4 regions of the Streptomyces sp. NPDC091209 genome follow, and region 1 is predicted to be linked to each of the others. Evidence: riboswitches for the same ligand, from Rfam matches in the RefSeq annotation. Region 1 holds a riboswitch; each other region holds the start of a gene.
The links. A riboswitch is a leader RNA that binds a small molecule or an ion and turns the genes downstream of it on or off. The one in region 1 is predicted to bind cyclic di-AMP.
Positions count from the first base shown of each region.

Region 1 (3,520 bases):
GAAGTCGAGCGCGTTGGCCTCGCGCAGCCGCGACTGGTACATCGCGTACGCCTGGGCGACGGTCTTCTCGAAGCCGTCGGAGGCCTGGGCGGCGAAGTCCTCCTCGTCGATCAGCTCGTTCTTCAGGTTCGAGATCTTGGCGCTGAACGACTTCGGCGGGAAGCGCTTGGGGTCGAGGTCGAGATCACGGCAGACGAGCGCCATCAGACGCTTGGAGTCGGCGGCGTCGTAGATCGAGAAGGACGAGGTGAAGCCGAGCGTCTTGCTCTCGCGGCGCAGGATGCGGACGCAGGCGCTGTGGAAGGTCATCACCCACATCGCGTTGGCGCGCGGGCCCACGAGCGCCTCGACGCGTTCCTTCATCTCGCCCGCGGCCTTGTTCGTGAAGGTGATCGCGAGGATCTGGCCGGGGTGGACGTTGCGCTCGCCGAGCAGATGCGCGATCCGGTGGGTCAGCACCCGGGTCTTGCCGGAGCCGGCGCCGGCCACGATGAGCAGCGGGGAGCCGGAGTGCACCACGGCCGCGCGCTGGTTCTCGTTCAGTCCGTCCAGCAGGGCCGCCGGGTCCACGGCCGGCCTGGGAGCGCCGTCGCGGTAGTACGCGTCCCGGCTCGGGGGCATGTCGAACTTCCCGCCGAACAGATCGTCCGGAACCGGCTCCGGTACGTGATCGTCCTCGGGCGGCGGGGGGTGTTCGTCCTCGTGGGCCGCGGAGGGCTTGAGGTTCGCCAGGAAGCTGTCGTCAAAGAGGCTGCTCATCGCTCTCCGAGTCTAGGCCGCCCCACTGACAGCCCGCCGCCACCCCGAGAACTCGACCGGAACTCGTGACACGAATCCCGGCCGCACAGGCTCCCGGGCCTCCCGGTTTCCCGGGCTTCCGGGCCTCCGGCTACCGGACCTCCGGGCCTCCCGGCTTCCGGTTTCCCGGGCCTCCCGGCTTCCGGGCTTCCGGGCTACCGGCTCCCGACTTCCGGGCCTCCGGCTTCCGGACCTCCGGGCCTCCCCGGCTTCCGGTTTCCCGGGCCTCCCGGCTTCCGGGCTTCCGGGCTTCCGGCTCCCGACTTCCGGGCTTCCGGCTCCCGACTTCCGGGCCTCCGGCTCCCGACTTCCGGGCCTCCGGCTTCCGGACCTCCGGGCCTCCCGGGCTTCCGGTTTCCCGGCTCCCGACTTCCGGGCCTCCGGCTTCCGGACCTCCGGGCCTCCCGGGCTTCCGGTTTCCCGGGCCTCCCGGCTTCCGGGCCTCCCGGCTTCCGGCCTCCCGGGCTCCCCGGCTTCCGGCTCCCCCTCCGAGTCGGTGGCCGACCCCACGGTCGGCTTCCCGGACCTCCGAGCCTCCGGGCCTCCGAGCCTCCCGGGCCTCCCGGGCTCCCCGGCTCCCGGCTTCCCGGGCCTCCCGGCTTCCCCGCATCGCACCTCACGGTCCATGACCGTGACCGTGCGCGACGGATCGGCGACGGTCAGTGTGCCCGAGGGTGCTACCGAGCGGCCGCGGCACGCAGGGCATGGGACACACGAGGCCAAGGGTCCGCAATGCGGATGAATCACCCCGAACGCGTCACGGGAGGCGGAGGGTGCGGGAAAGGTCACGAAAATGTATCGGGCATATCGCACATCAACCTTCACACGGGCCACAGCAGTTGGCTAGCGTGCCAGAAGGCCGCCCGACCGCAACCGGCGAACCTCGCCGGGCCGAGCGGCCTCCGCCGAGTTCGGCACGCCCACGGGCCGCCGGAGCCGGGGACCCACCGAACTTGGGGTGAATCGGTCCAACCGCCTTGTGGGGCAAGGACCGTAGGGCAACCTTCCGGAACCACCCGCCCGAACCCGACAGCTAACTCGGCAGGCGGATGACGGAAGGAGTCGCCTCTCTTGGCGTCACACCGCAAAGGGCGTCCTACGGGTACGCGCATCGCAGGCATACGAACCCCGGCCCTCGCCACGGCGGCCCTCACCTCCGTGGCCCTGCTCTCCCAGACGGCGAACGCCGCCCCCTCGGCCGAACCCAGGCCCAGCGTCGTAGAGGTCTCGAAGAAGGTCGACGCCCTCTACCACCAGGCCGAGACGGCCACCGACAAGTACAACGCGAGCCGGGAGAAGACCGCCGAGCAGCGGAAGCGCGTCGACACCCTCCTCGACGACGTCGCCCAGCGCACCGAGAAGCTCAACACCGCGCGCGAGGAGCTGGGTTCGTTCGCCGCGGCGCAGTACCGCACCGGGGCCGCCGCACCCAGCACCGCGACCCTGCTGCTCGCCGACAACCCGCAGGACTACTTCGACCAGACCCAGTTGATGAGCCGCCTGACGAACCGCCAGAAGGCGGCCGTCGACGACTACATCACGGAGCAGGCCACCACCGCCAAGAAGCGCACGGAGGCCTCCCAGAGCCTGGAGTCGCTGACCGCCTCGCAGAAGGCGCTCAAGACGTCCAAGGCCGCGGTGCAGCGGAAGCTCGGCGAGGCCCGCAGCCTGCTCTCGAAGCTGAACGCCGAGGACAAGGCGCGGCTGGCGGCGATCGAGAAGAAGAAGCAGGAGCAGGCCACGGCCAAGGCGGCGGAGCTGGCACGGCAGCAGGCCGCCGCCGCGAAGGCCGCCCAGCAGCAGTCGTCGGGCACCACGACCGGCTCGACGGCCGGTTCGACTGCCGGATCGGCGACGGGATCGACGGCCACGGGCTCCTCGTCGAAGGCGGCCGAGGCGCTCGCCTTCGCTCGCGCACAGATCGGCAAGCCGTACGTCTGGGGCGCCACCGGCCCGGACTCCTACGACTGCTCGGGCCTGACCCAGGCCGCCTGGAAGGCCGCCGGCGTCAGCCTCCCGCGCGTCACCTATGACCAGGTGAACGCCGGCACGACGGTCCCCCTCGCCGACGCCCAGCCCGGCGACCTGGTCTTCTTCTACAACGACATCAGCCACGTCGGCCTCTACATCGGCAACGGCATGATGATCCACGCGCCGAAGCCGGGAGCGTACGTCCGCGAGGAGTCGATCTACTACGACGGCACCTCGGCGATCCACAGCGTGGTGCGCCCGGCGTAGACCGGGGTACGAGCGACGCCCTTCGCGGGGCACGCGCGCGGGGAGCGACCGAGGCTCCGTGCCCGCGTGCCCCGAGTTTTCGTGCCCCCCGCGCGCGTGCCCGGTGTTTTCGCGCTCCTCACGCGCGTGCCCCACCGGTAACGGGTCCGGAGATCCCTAGCATCGGGCGCATGCCAGATACACCGGACATGCCGGACACCGCTTCGTTCCGCGCCTGGTGGGCGGGGCGGTCGCCCGCCGCCGGAACCGCCGTCATGGCCACCGGCATCATCTCGATCGGGCTGCACCTGACCGGCTACGAGACCCTCTCCCGGATCGCGCTGGTCCTCGCGTCGCTCGCCTGGCTCGGGCTCGCCGCGGACTTCCTCGTCCGGCTGATGGGCGACCGGGAGCAATGGGTGCGACAGGCCGGCACGCCGGCAGGCCTCACCGCGGTCGCGGCGACCACCGTGCTCGGCACCAGGTTCTCCGTGCTGGGGTGGCA
Region 1 covers NZ_JBIVVR010000020.1:3,849-7,368, forward strand. Annotated here, with positions in the region: gene pcrA (DNA helicase PcrA) at 1-759, opposite strand, end outside; cyclic di-AMP (ydaO/yuaA leader) riboswitch at 1,692-1,862, shown strand; gene ACIQRL_RS37585 (NlpC/P60 family protein) at 1,870-3,036, shown strand; gene ACIQRL_RS37590 (tellurite resistance/C4-dicarboxylate transporter family protein) at 3,207-3,520, shown strand, end outside.

Region 2 (3,520 bases), on a different contig from region 1:
TGGTTCTCGCGACGGCTCCACCGGCCGGTTCTGCGGGCCGGTTCTCCAGGCCGGACAGTCGGCCCGGTTTCCTCCGGGACCATCGGCGCCGTCCCCCGGTCGGGCCACACCGGTCGCCCGCCGCGCGCGCTCCGGGTCTTCTGGACGGGTGGGGCAGCCAGGAGGTGAGCAGCGGACCGGAGAAGTCCCTGACCCGGCAGCCGGACCGTCGCCCGGTGTCCGCGGACCCGGGAGTGCCACGCCGTCCGGTCCGGCGGCAGCGGCGCCCCGCAGGATCTCCTTCGCGCGCGCCTTCGTCCGGGCCCTGCCCGCGCTGCTGATCGTCACCGGGATCTTCTACGACTACTTCACCCCGGGTGACTACACCGCGGCTCCCTTCTTCACGGCCGCGCCCCTGGTCGCCGCGCCGCTCTACTCGCAGCGCGGCACCGTCCTCACCGGCGTCCTCGCCGTCGGCGCGGTCCTCGTGGTCCACTGCGTGCTCGGCATCGTCCTGCAGGTCGACGCGGTCACCGAAACGGTCACGGTGACGACGGCCGCCGTCCTCGCCGTCCTCATCAACATCCTGGTCCGGCGCGGCGACGAACGGCTCGCCTCCGTCCGGGAGATCGCCGAGTTCGCGCAGCGCGCCGTGCTGCCCGAGCCCGAGGCGCGCATCGACGGCCTCGATGTCGCGGCCCGCTACGAGGCGGCACAGGAGGACGCGTTCATCGGCGGGGACCTGTACGCGGTGCAGGACTCCCCGTACGGCGTGCGGCTGGTCGTCGGCGACGTACGGGGGAAGGGGATGACCGCCGTGGCGGCCGTCGCCGTGGTGGTCGGCGCGTTCCGGGAGGCGGCCGAGCAGGAGGCGACCCTGGAGGCGGTCGCGGGGCGTCTGGAGCGGGCGCTGACGCGCGCGGGCACCCGGCGCGACAGCATCGACGCGTTCGAGGGGTTCACCACCGCCGTCCTCGCGGAGATTCCGCACGACAAGGACGTCGTCCGCGTCGTCAACCGAGGACATCCGCCGCCCCTGCTCCTGCATCCCGACGGCACGCTCGTCACCCTCGCCGCCGAGTCCTTCGCGCTGCCCCTCGGCATGGGCGAACTGGGCGCCTGGCCCGACCCGGCGGTCCAGGGACGCTTTCCGCGCGGGTCCACGCTGCTCCTGTACACGGACGGTCTGTCCGAGGCCCGCGATCCGCGCGGAACGTTCTACGATCCGGCCGCGTGGCTCGCCGGACGGGTCTTTCCCGGCCCCGACGCACTGCTGGCCGCCCTCTCCGAGGCGGTCCGCCGGCATGCGGGCGGCGCATTGACGGACGACATGGCACTGCTCGCCGTCCGGCATTTTTGACGCGTGCCCGTGAGGCGATTTCCGAGAGGTCGGGAAACCCTTCGCGTACAACGCCCGCGGCCTTTTCGGACATCGTCACGAGCGGTGATCGGACCGTGTCCCTCCGCATAGCGACTGATGCACCGTCAAGTGAATCCGTGTCGACGAGGTTGGACCAACTCGCCCGTCTTTCATCGCTCATGACCCCAAAGTCCTGGCCAAAAGCCGTTAATGATCAGTCGGAACATCTTGGAATTCGGTGCCTGGGTCTATTAACGTTCGATAACGCAGCGCGGTCGTTACAGCCGTCACAAGAGGTGGCTCCGTGCGTACGCGCCGAATCCCGCAAGGGAACCGGGGAACCAACAACTTGGGGTGAATCGAGCGTATTTCCGCCGTGGAAGCACGGTGGCCGTACGCGCGTAGGAGACCTTCCTGCTCCGAACCCGTCAGCTAACCCGGTAGGCGGCAAGGAAGGAAAGGAGTGCGCCCACGTGGCGTCCAACCGGCCCGCTCAGCCGACCTCGTTCGCGCCGAATGACGCGCAGGCCTTCGGCCATGGCAAGGACGAGGGACCCTGGGAGGAGTGGAATCCCACCGAGGATTCCGTTCTTCCGATCCGCGGCCGGCACCGCACGGGCAAGCAGCGCGGCGGAGGACTCGCCCGCAGTTCCACGGTTCTCGGCGTCGGTGTCATAGCCGCCGTCGGTGGCGGTGGTATCGCCAGCGCCGCGCCGGGCAAGCCGCCCGTCTCGATCTCGCTGCCCGACCTGGCCTCGGTCACCCACTCCGCCGAAGCCCTGATCTCGCACGGCGGATCCAGCACCCCCAAGGGCTCCACGACTCCGCTCACCAGCGTAGGCCTGACCAGCGCCGACACGGCCCAGGGCGCGACGGACGCCGGCGAGGCGCTGCGCGCCCGGATCATGCAGCAGGCCCAGTCGCAGCAGGCGCACGCCGACAGCACCACGCAGCAGGCCGCCCTGTCCGCCGTCGTGAAGAAGAAGGCGGACGACGCCGAGGCCAAGGCCGACGCGGCGAAGAAGAAGGCGGCGGAGGCGGCCAAGGCGAAGGCCGAGACCGAGCGCCTCGCCGAGCTCGCCAAGAGCTACACGCTGCCGACCTCCTCGTACACCCTGACCTCGCGCTTCGGCGAGGCCGGCGCCCTGTGGTCCTCCGGCTACCACACGGGACTCGACTTCGCGGCGCCCACCGGCACGCTCATCAAGGCGATCCACAGCGGCACCGTCACCGAGGCCGGCTGGGCCGGCTCGTACGGCTACCGCACGATCCTCACCCTCGACGACGGTACGGAACTCTGGTTCTGCCACCAGTCCTCGATCAGCGTCAGCGTGGGCCAGAAGGTCGCCACGGGCGATGTCATCGGGCGCGTGGGCGCGACGGGCAATGTCACCGGGCCGCACCTGCACCTCGAAGTGCACCCCGGCGGCGCCGCCACCCCCATCGACCCGATGGCGTGGCTCCAGAGCAGGGGTCTCAACCCCTGATCCGTGTCCTCCCTGATCTCCGGCGGTCCTGACGTCCACCCCCCCGACGTCAGGGCCGTCGGTCAGGCAGGTGCGGGCGCTGCGGGCACCTGCCGGGCCGGGACGAGTGCGGACCGGGCCGGGACGAGTGCGGAATACGTGCATCCGGCAGGGGCGTTGATCCCGTACATGACTTCTCTTCGCAAGCTCGGTTCGTCCGACCTCGAGGTCTTCCCGCTCTCCCTCGGCGGCAACGTCTTCGGCTGGACGGCCGACGAGACCCGGTCCTTCGCCGTGCTCGACGCCTACGCGGCCGCCGGCGGCAACTTCCTCGACACGGCCGACTCCTACTCGGCGTGGATCGAGGGCAACGAGGGCGGCGAGTCCGAGACCATCATCGGCAAGTGGCTGAAGAGCCGAGGCAACCGCGCGGACATCGTCGTCGCCACCAAGGTCAGCCAGCACCCCGCGTACCCTGGGCTGTCCGGTGCCAACATCAAGGCCGCGGCCGACGCGTCGCTGCGCCGCCTGGGCACCGACCACATCGACCTCTACTACACGCACTTCGACAAGCCGGAGGTGCCGGTCGACGAGATCATCGGGGCCCTCGACGAGCTGGTGACGGCCGGCAAGGTGCGGCACATCGCGGCCTCCAACATCTCGCCGGAGCGGCTCCAGGAGTCCCTGGAGTTCTCCGACCGCGAGGGTCTCGCGC
Region 2 covers NZ_JBIVVR010000002.1:680,695-684,214, forward strand. Annotated here, with positions in the region: gene ACIQRL_RS10075 (PP2C family protein-serine/threonine phosphatase) at 149-1,339, shown strand; cyclic di-AMP (ydaO/yuaA leader) riboswitch at 1,643-1,801, shown strand; gene ACIQRL_RS10080 (M23 family metallopeptidase) at 1,813-2,826, shown strand; gene ACIQRL_RS10085 (aldo/keto reductase) at 2,995-3,520, shown strand, end outside.
Region 2: it holds a riboswitch for cyclic di-AMP, as region 1 does, so the genes downstream of both, ACIQRL_RS10080 (M23 family metallopeptidase) here and ACIQRL_RS37585 (NlpC/P60 family protein) in region 1, are expected to answer to the same signal.

Region 3 (3,520 bases), on a different contig from region 1:
GTCGCCGTCCCAGGCACGGCGGTCCTGGATCGTCTTGAGGGACCAGAGGTCGAGGACGGGACAGCCGTAGCGGTCCGCGATGGCCCGCACATGTCCGTTGTAGGTGGCGATCTTGCCGCGCAGATGCTTGAGCACGGGGACGCCACGGGTGTCGAAGCCGGTGGTCACCATGACGGTGCCGACGGCGGAGGTGAGGTCGGCGATCGCGCGCTCGAAGCGCTCCGCGACCTCGTCGGGGTCGGTGCCCGGGCGGATGATGTCGTTGCCGCCCGCGCAGAACGAGACCAGGTCGGGGCCGAGCTCCTTGGCCTTCAGGAGCTGGGACTCGACGATCTGGTCGAGCAGTTTGCCGCGCACGGCGAGATTGGTGTAATTGAAATCGCCTTCGGGTCGCCGGTCGGCGAGAAGTACCGCGAACCGGTCGGCCCAGCCGACGAACGCCCCGTCGGGCCCAGGGTCGCCGACGCCTTCGGTGAAGCTGTCCCCCACCGCCACGTACGACCCGATCACTGATCTGTCGTCACTCTTCGAATCGTCTGCCACATCGACCCATGATTCACCTTTCGATGTGAGCTACGCGACCGTAGGGAAGGGTTGACGGGCGGTGAGATAAGCCACTCGCCAAGCGTTGGTCAACTCTGGAATAAGGCTCATATCAAGGACGTTGAAGCAGCGATCACCCACGGGCGGGGGAATCACGGGAATCGCTCCATGGTGGTCGGGTGCTTCGCTCGACGGGTTTCAGCCGACTTCCGGGTCACGTGGCCCGTAAAGGGGACACCGAAGGCCGGACCCCGGGGATCGTGGGGTCCGGCCTTCGGTGTCGGTCCTGCCGTCAGGAGCAGGGGGTCGGGCGTCAGCCGACGGCGACACCGTGCGAGCGCAGGTACGCGACCGGGTCGACGTCGGAGCCGTAGTCGGGCGTGGTGCGGATCTCGAAGTGCAGGTGCGGTCCGGTGACGTTGCCGGTCGCGCCGGAGAGGCCGATCTGCTGTCCCGGGGTCACGGTCTGCCCCGCCGAGACGGACAGGGACGACATGTGGGCGTACTGGGAGTACTTGCCGTCGGCGTGCAGGATGACGACCTGGTTGCCGTAGGCGCCGCCCCAGCCCGCGGAGACGACGGTGCCCGCGGCGATGGACTTGATCGTGGTGCCGGTCGGGACCACGAAGTCCACGCCCGTGTGGTAGCCGCTGGACCACATGCTGCCCGCCACCTTGTAGCCGGTGCCGACGCTGCCGCCGTCGACCGGCAGGGTGTAGCCGGAACTGTTCTCGGCGGAGGCGGTGTTGGAGGCCGCGGTGTCGGTGGCCGGGGTCGCCTGGTCGGTCTTGGGGGCCGAGGCCGCCGTGCGGGTCGCCGCGTGAGTGGCCGCGTGGCCGGCGCCGGCGAAGGCCGCCTTCTTGCCGAGCGACAGCTTCAGACCGGGGTGGATCAGCGACGGGTCGCTGCCGATGGCCGAGCGGTTGTCGGAGTAGATCTTCTTCCAGCCGCCGGTGACGTTGTGCTCGTCGGCGATCTTCGAGAGGTAGTCGCCGGACCTCACCGCGTACGTCTTCGTCGTGGTGGTCCTCGCGGCGGCGGGCGCGGCGGTCGCGGCCTTCTCGACGTGCTGCGCGACGGCGGTGGCCGGGGTCGCGGCGTGGGCTCCCGTGGCTCCCATCAGGGGCAGCGCGAGTGCGGCGCCACCGGTTCCGGCCGCGGCGATCGAGCGGCTGAAACGGAGGGACTTGGGACGGCGGTGCTTACCCTTCGCGGGCATGACGATTTCCTCTCCGGCGCCTGCGGGGTGAGCTGTCGGGTGCGGGCTGGAGATGCCCGGCCACGCTGCTGCGCGGCTGTACCCCTAGCCTGTTCCGGAGACCGGACCAGGCGCGGAACCTGTGGGTCCCCCGCTCCTGCCGTGTACGGGTGAGTGTGCGGATTCCGGGCGGCGGCAGGATTGGGCGTCCGTCCGGATTGAGGCAGAACGTAAGCGAGACGAGAGCGCGTCGACAACCGTGTGCGCTTTCCGGGCGCTCACCTTTCTTGATCCATGCGGGAATTGCCGTCACCCTCTGTGGAATGACGATCTTTCGGGCCCCTCAAGGCGCCCGGAAATGCGGGGCGGTTGAGAAATCAGGACGGCAACGCATCGTCACGAATATGACGCTCCTCACGCGACTCGTCCCAGGGTGCTTTATTCCAGGGCCAGTTGGAATGAAGCCGCCAATTCGGACAGAACAGCCAGATGCGACGCGGACGGATATCCGTCACATCTGGATCCCTGTGTGGCCCGGCGCGCAAAAGGACCCGCGAAACGGCGCGCCAAAGTGCTGCAATCGGTGCAATTCGCCCCATTGGATCCACACGACAGGAAGAGGTGATCGACCTCTCGACGCATTCGGACAGGCGAACCCGTTGAGCAACATCATCACGGGGGTCTCGTCCGGGAGGCGGCGCCTGTGGACAGATCATTGCCTGAGGAACCCATGTCGTATCGTCGAGAGCGCGAGCCGGACACAACTGCCGACGAGCGACGCCGAATCCAGCCCGGCGGCGCCGGCGGCCCCATGAGAGGAGCCCCCCGTGACGCAGCAGGTCCCGTCGACCGAGCCCGAGCTCGGCGGAGTGCGCAACTTCCGCGACGTGGGGGGTCTGCCCACCGCGGACGGCCGACGAGTGCGCTACGGGCACCTGTTCCGCAGCGGCCACCTCGCGCACGCCACGGAGGACGACGCCGCGTTCCTCTCCTCCCTGGGACTCCACACGATCTTCGACTTCCGCAATGCCGCGGACCAGAAGCTGGAGGGCCCGGACGTCGAACTGCCGGGCGTACGGAACGTGAACCTTCCGCTGACCGACCCGGCGGACGGCGGCGCGTTCTGGAAGATGGTCCGCGACGGCGATCTCGACCAGCTCCGCGCGATCCTCGGCGACGGCAAGGCCGCGAACCGGATGATCAACTCGTATCGCACGATCATCAGGGAGCGCACGGCCGAGCACTCCCAGGTGCTGCACGCGCTGGCCGCGGACAGTGTGCCCGCGCTGATGCACTGCGCGGCCGGCAAGGACCGCGCCGGACTGTCCATCGCGATCACCCTGCTCGCCCTCGGCGTCGAGCGCGACGCGATCGTGGCCGACTACCTGGAGTCGAACGCCGCGCACCGCCGCTACAAGGTGCACCGCAGCAACACCTCGGCCGCCGCGTACTCCCCCGAGGTCATGGAACTGCTCAGCCCCCTGTTCGATGCCCGCGCCGAGTACCTGACGGCCGCGTTCGAGACGATCGAGGAGACCTGGGGCAGCGTCGACGACTACCTGGAGCAGGGACTGGGGATGACGCCGGAGCTGCGGGAGCGCCTGCGCGAGCGACTGCTGGACTGAGCCGGGCGCCCGGGTCTGCGGCGTCCACCGGTTCCCGTGGTTCCGCTGGAGCCGGTGGGATCAGTGGTTCTACTGCAATCACTGGCTCCAGTGGTTCCACCGGCTCCAGTGGTTCTACTGGTTCCGCTTCTACTGGTTCCGCGCGCCCAGCGTG
Region 3 covers NZ_JBIVVR010000010.1:163,474-166,993, forward strand. Annotated here, with positions in the region: gene ACIQRL_RS27965 (SGNH/GDSL hydrolase family protein) at 1-510, opposite strand, end outside; gene ACIQRL_RS27970 (LysM peptidoglycan-binding domain-containing M23 family metallopeptidase) at 857-1,762, opposite strand; cyclic di-AMP (ydaO/yuaA leader) riboswitch at 1,767-1,924, opposite strand; gene ACIQRL_RS27975 (tyrosine-protein phosphatase) at 2,569-3,366, shown strand; gene ACIQRL_RS27980 (DUF6126 family protein) at 3,496-3,520, opposite strand, start outside.
Region 3: it holds a riboswitch for cyclic di-AMP, as region 1 does, so the genes downstream of both, ACIQRL_RS27970 (LysM peptidoglycan-binding domain-containing M23 family metallopeptidase) here and ACIQRL_RS37585 (NlpC/P60 family protein) in region 1, are expected to answer to the same signal.

Region 4 (3,520 bases), on a different contig from region 1:
GCTCGGCGTCCCGCGCGAGGACCAGGACGACTTCCGGGACTGGGCGGGGATGATGATCCGGCACGGCGGCGGGCCGAGGGGTGGGGTCGCGCGGTCCGTCAAGAAGATGCGCGGGTATCTCGCCGAGCTCATCCATCGCAAGCGCGAGGCGCTGACCGCGGAGCCCGCGCCCGGCGAGGACCTCATCTCCGGGCTCATCCGCGCCTCCGACCACGGCGAGCACCTCACCGAGAACGAGGCCGCAGCCATGGCCTTCATCCTGCTGTTCGCCGGATTCGAGACCACGGTCAATCTCATCGGGAACGGGATGCACGCCCTCCTCACCCACCCCGGGCAGCGGGCCCGGCTGCAGGCCTCCCTCGCGGCCGGGGAAAGCGGGCTGCTGGAGACGGGCGTCGAGGAACTCCTGCGCTACGACGGGCCCGTGGAACTGGCCACCTGGCGGTTCGCGACCGAGGACGTGCGGATCGGCGGGCAGGACATCGCGGCCGGCGACCCCGTGCTCGTGGTCCTCGCCGCCGCGGACCGCGACCCCGAACGCTTCGAGCGGCCGGACACCCTCGATCTCGCCCGGCGTGACCTTCAGCACTTGGGCTACGGCCACGGCATCCACTACTGCCTGGGCGCCCCGCTGGCCCGTCTGGAGGGGCAGACCGCGCTCGGTACGCTCCTCAACCGCCTTCCCGACCTGCAACTCGCCGGGGAATCGGCCGATTTGCGCTGGCGCGGCGGGCTCATTATGCGTGGATTGCGCACGCTTCCTGTGGAGTTCACCCCGGTCAAATAGTCCTTGATCGGTTCATCGCCGACCCTTCGGAACGCCTGTCGACGGGGTTCTTCCGAATACCGGAAAGGGCACCCTTCCGGCTACCGGAACGTGACGATCCATCAAATCTGTGATCTTCACGTGATCTGTACTGCATCGACTTGTAACCAGCGACGGAGTGCGGCTACCTTCACCCATCAACGCGGCACCTGCGCTTCTTACTTCACAGGAGCCGCGCTGCTCCCCCGTTGTCACGCGAAAGGCTTCCGCATGCTCTCCGGGAACGGCCGTCACCGTCGCCCTCGTCAGGCCCCAGCTCTCGTCGTCGCCGCAGGGGTGACCGGATCGGCCATCGTCATCCCCTTGCTCGCCGCGTCGGGGGCGAGCGCGGCCGACGGGACCACCTGGGACCGGGTGGCGCAGTGCGAGAGCGGTGGCGCGTGGAGTGCCGACCAGGGCAATGGGTACTACGGCGGGCTCCAGCTCGACCAGGCGGACTGGGAGGCGTACGGCGGTCTCGCGTACGCGCCGAGAGCCGACCAGGCCAGCCGCTCGCAGCAGATAGCCGTCGCCGAGAAGCTGCTCGACGACCGGGGTCTCGCGGCCTGGCCGACCTGTGGACCGCTCTCCGGGCTCAGTGAGGGCTCGGCCGGGGTCCCGGTCGACACCGGCGTGGTCGGCGGCTCGTCGGCCGCCGGAAGTGACGCCGATTCATACGTTTCAGCCGGTTTGTCTACTTCGACCAGCTCGACCTCTTTGTCGAACTTGACCGGTTCAACCGATTCGGGTGACTCCTCGGGTGTGACCGGCGGTGCCGCGAAGCCTGATGTCTCGCCGAGTCCCAGCGCCTCGGGTCAAGCGGCCGGCAAGAGTGACGAGTCGGGCAAGTCGGCTCAGAAGGGCGCCTCTTCGGGCACCTCCGACGCCGCGAGCGCGGGAACCGGGCGGCATCGCGGCGCAGACGCCACCGGGAGCGCGACCGGCAGTCCCGCCGACAGCGCCACGGGGTGGTACGCGGCGAGCACTCCGAGCGCTCCGAGTCTCCCGAGTGCCTCGAGCGACACCGTCGACAACTCGTACGGCAGCACGAATCTCTGGAACGTTCCCGACGTCCTCGGCCTCGAAGACGGATATGGCGACCAGTCCGTCGCGGACAGTGCGTCGGCCGACGCCGGTCCCGGCCTCGTCGTCCCTGGTCGGAGCATTGCCGTCATTGCCGAAACGGTGCAGAACTAGCGGGAGTTCGCGTCACGATTCACTAGGGAATGTCCGGTTTGGTGCGAGTGAGACATGAGTCTCAGAAGCCCTGATCGTCTTTGATATTCCGCCGATCGACTGCTTACGGTCGTGACCGCTCGCCACAGCGGGCTCCGACGGTCGCAACGCCGAATCCTGCCAGCGGCCGTACGGGAACAGTCGTCGCGTCATGCGCCGTAGGCAGGAGCGGGGGACCCAAGGTAGGTGCCGGTCCCGGGAGTTGAGAGACACCCGGGAACGGCTTGGGGTTAAGTCGCGTGCCGGACGTCCTGGAGACAGGGCTGAAGGCGCGCGGCCGGGCAACTCAACCGGCCCGAACCCGACAGCTCACCTCGCAGGCGTCGGTGAGGGGATCACTCCATGCTGTTTTCCAGCAAGGGCAAGCACCGTCGTCCGAACAAGGCCACCCGCGTCGCAGCGCTCGCCGGTGTCACCGGTGTCGCCATCGCCGCCCCGCTGATGGTGGCCGGCAACGCCTCCGCCGCCACCGCCTCCGAGTGGGACGCCGTCGCCCAGTGCGAGGCCGGCGGCAACTGGTCGATCAACACCGGCAACGGCTACTACGGCGGCCTGCAGTTCTCGTCCTCCACCTGGGCCGCGTACGGCGGCACCGCCTACGCCTCGACCGCCGACCAGGCCTCGAAGTCGCAGCAGATCGCCATCGGTGAGAAGGTCCTCGCCGCGCAGGGCAAGGGTGCCTGGCCGACCTGCGGCACCGGCCTGTCGAGCGCCGCGTACAGCGGTGGCACCACGACTCCCTCGACCCCGTCGACCTCCTCCGGCTCCTCGTCGTCGAGCGGCTCGCAGAGCGCCACCACCACCCGTACGACGGATCAGGCCGCCTCCCGTTCCGCGGAGCGCCCCGCCGCCCAGAAGACCGTCACCACCCCGACCGGCAAGAAGGTCAAGAAGGGTGACGGCGAGTACAAGGTCGTCAAGGGTGACACCCTCAGCTCGATCGCTGAGAAGAAGCACGTCAAGGGCGGCTGGCAGAAGCTGTTCAAGCTGAACAAGGACATCGTCGCCGACGCCGACTTCATCTACCCGGGCCAGCAGCTGCACCTCCGCTGAGCGCGGCCGCACGCCGGGCCCGACGGGGTCGCCTTCGGCGGAGGGCGACCGTGGTCCGGGCCGTGCGCGGCGTCGCCCCGGCTGAACAGCAGCTCCCTCGCAGGCCGGGCCTTCGTGCCGAAGGCCTGGTGAGGGCCCCCGTCCCCACGGGCTCCCCGCTCCGGTGCTTGTTCCCCCGCATGCACCGGAGCGGGGTTTTTCTTTTCTTTTTTTGTTCCGTTCAGGAACAATATGTACGCTCACTTCTGCTCAAGGGGTGGTCGATCGGCTGGCCGATCCCCCTGGGCCGGATAGGCTCATCCCGCGGGGCTGCCAAGCCCCGCATACCCGCGTCACATCCCAGAAGGAGATGCTCGTGCCGTCCATCGACGTCGTCGTAGCCCGGGAAATCCTGGACTCCCGAGGCAACCCCACGGTCGAGGTCGA
Region 4 covers NZ_JBIVVR010000003.1:533,534-537,053, forward strand. Annotated here, with positions in the region: gene ACIQRL_RS12530 (cytochrome P450) at 1-787, shown strand, start outside; gene ACIQRL_RS12535 (transglycosylase family protein) at 1,103-2,002, shown strand; cyclic di-AMP (ydaO/yuaA leader) riboswitch at 2,186-2,379, shown strand; gene ACIQRL_RS12540 (transglycosylase family protein) at 2,384-3,094, shown strand; gene eno (phosphopyruvate hydratase) at 3,444-3,520, shown strand, end outside.
Region 4: it holds a riboswitch for cyclic di-AMP, as region 1 does, so the genes downstream of both, ACIQRL_RS12540 (transglycosylase family protein) here and ACIQRL_RS37585 (NlpC/P60 family protein) in region 1, are expected to answer to the same signal.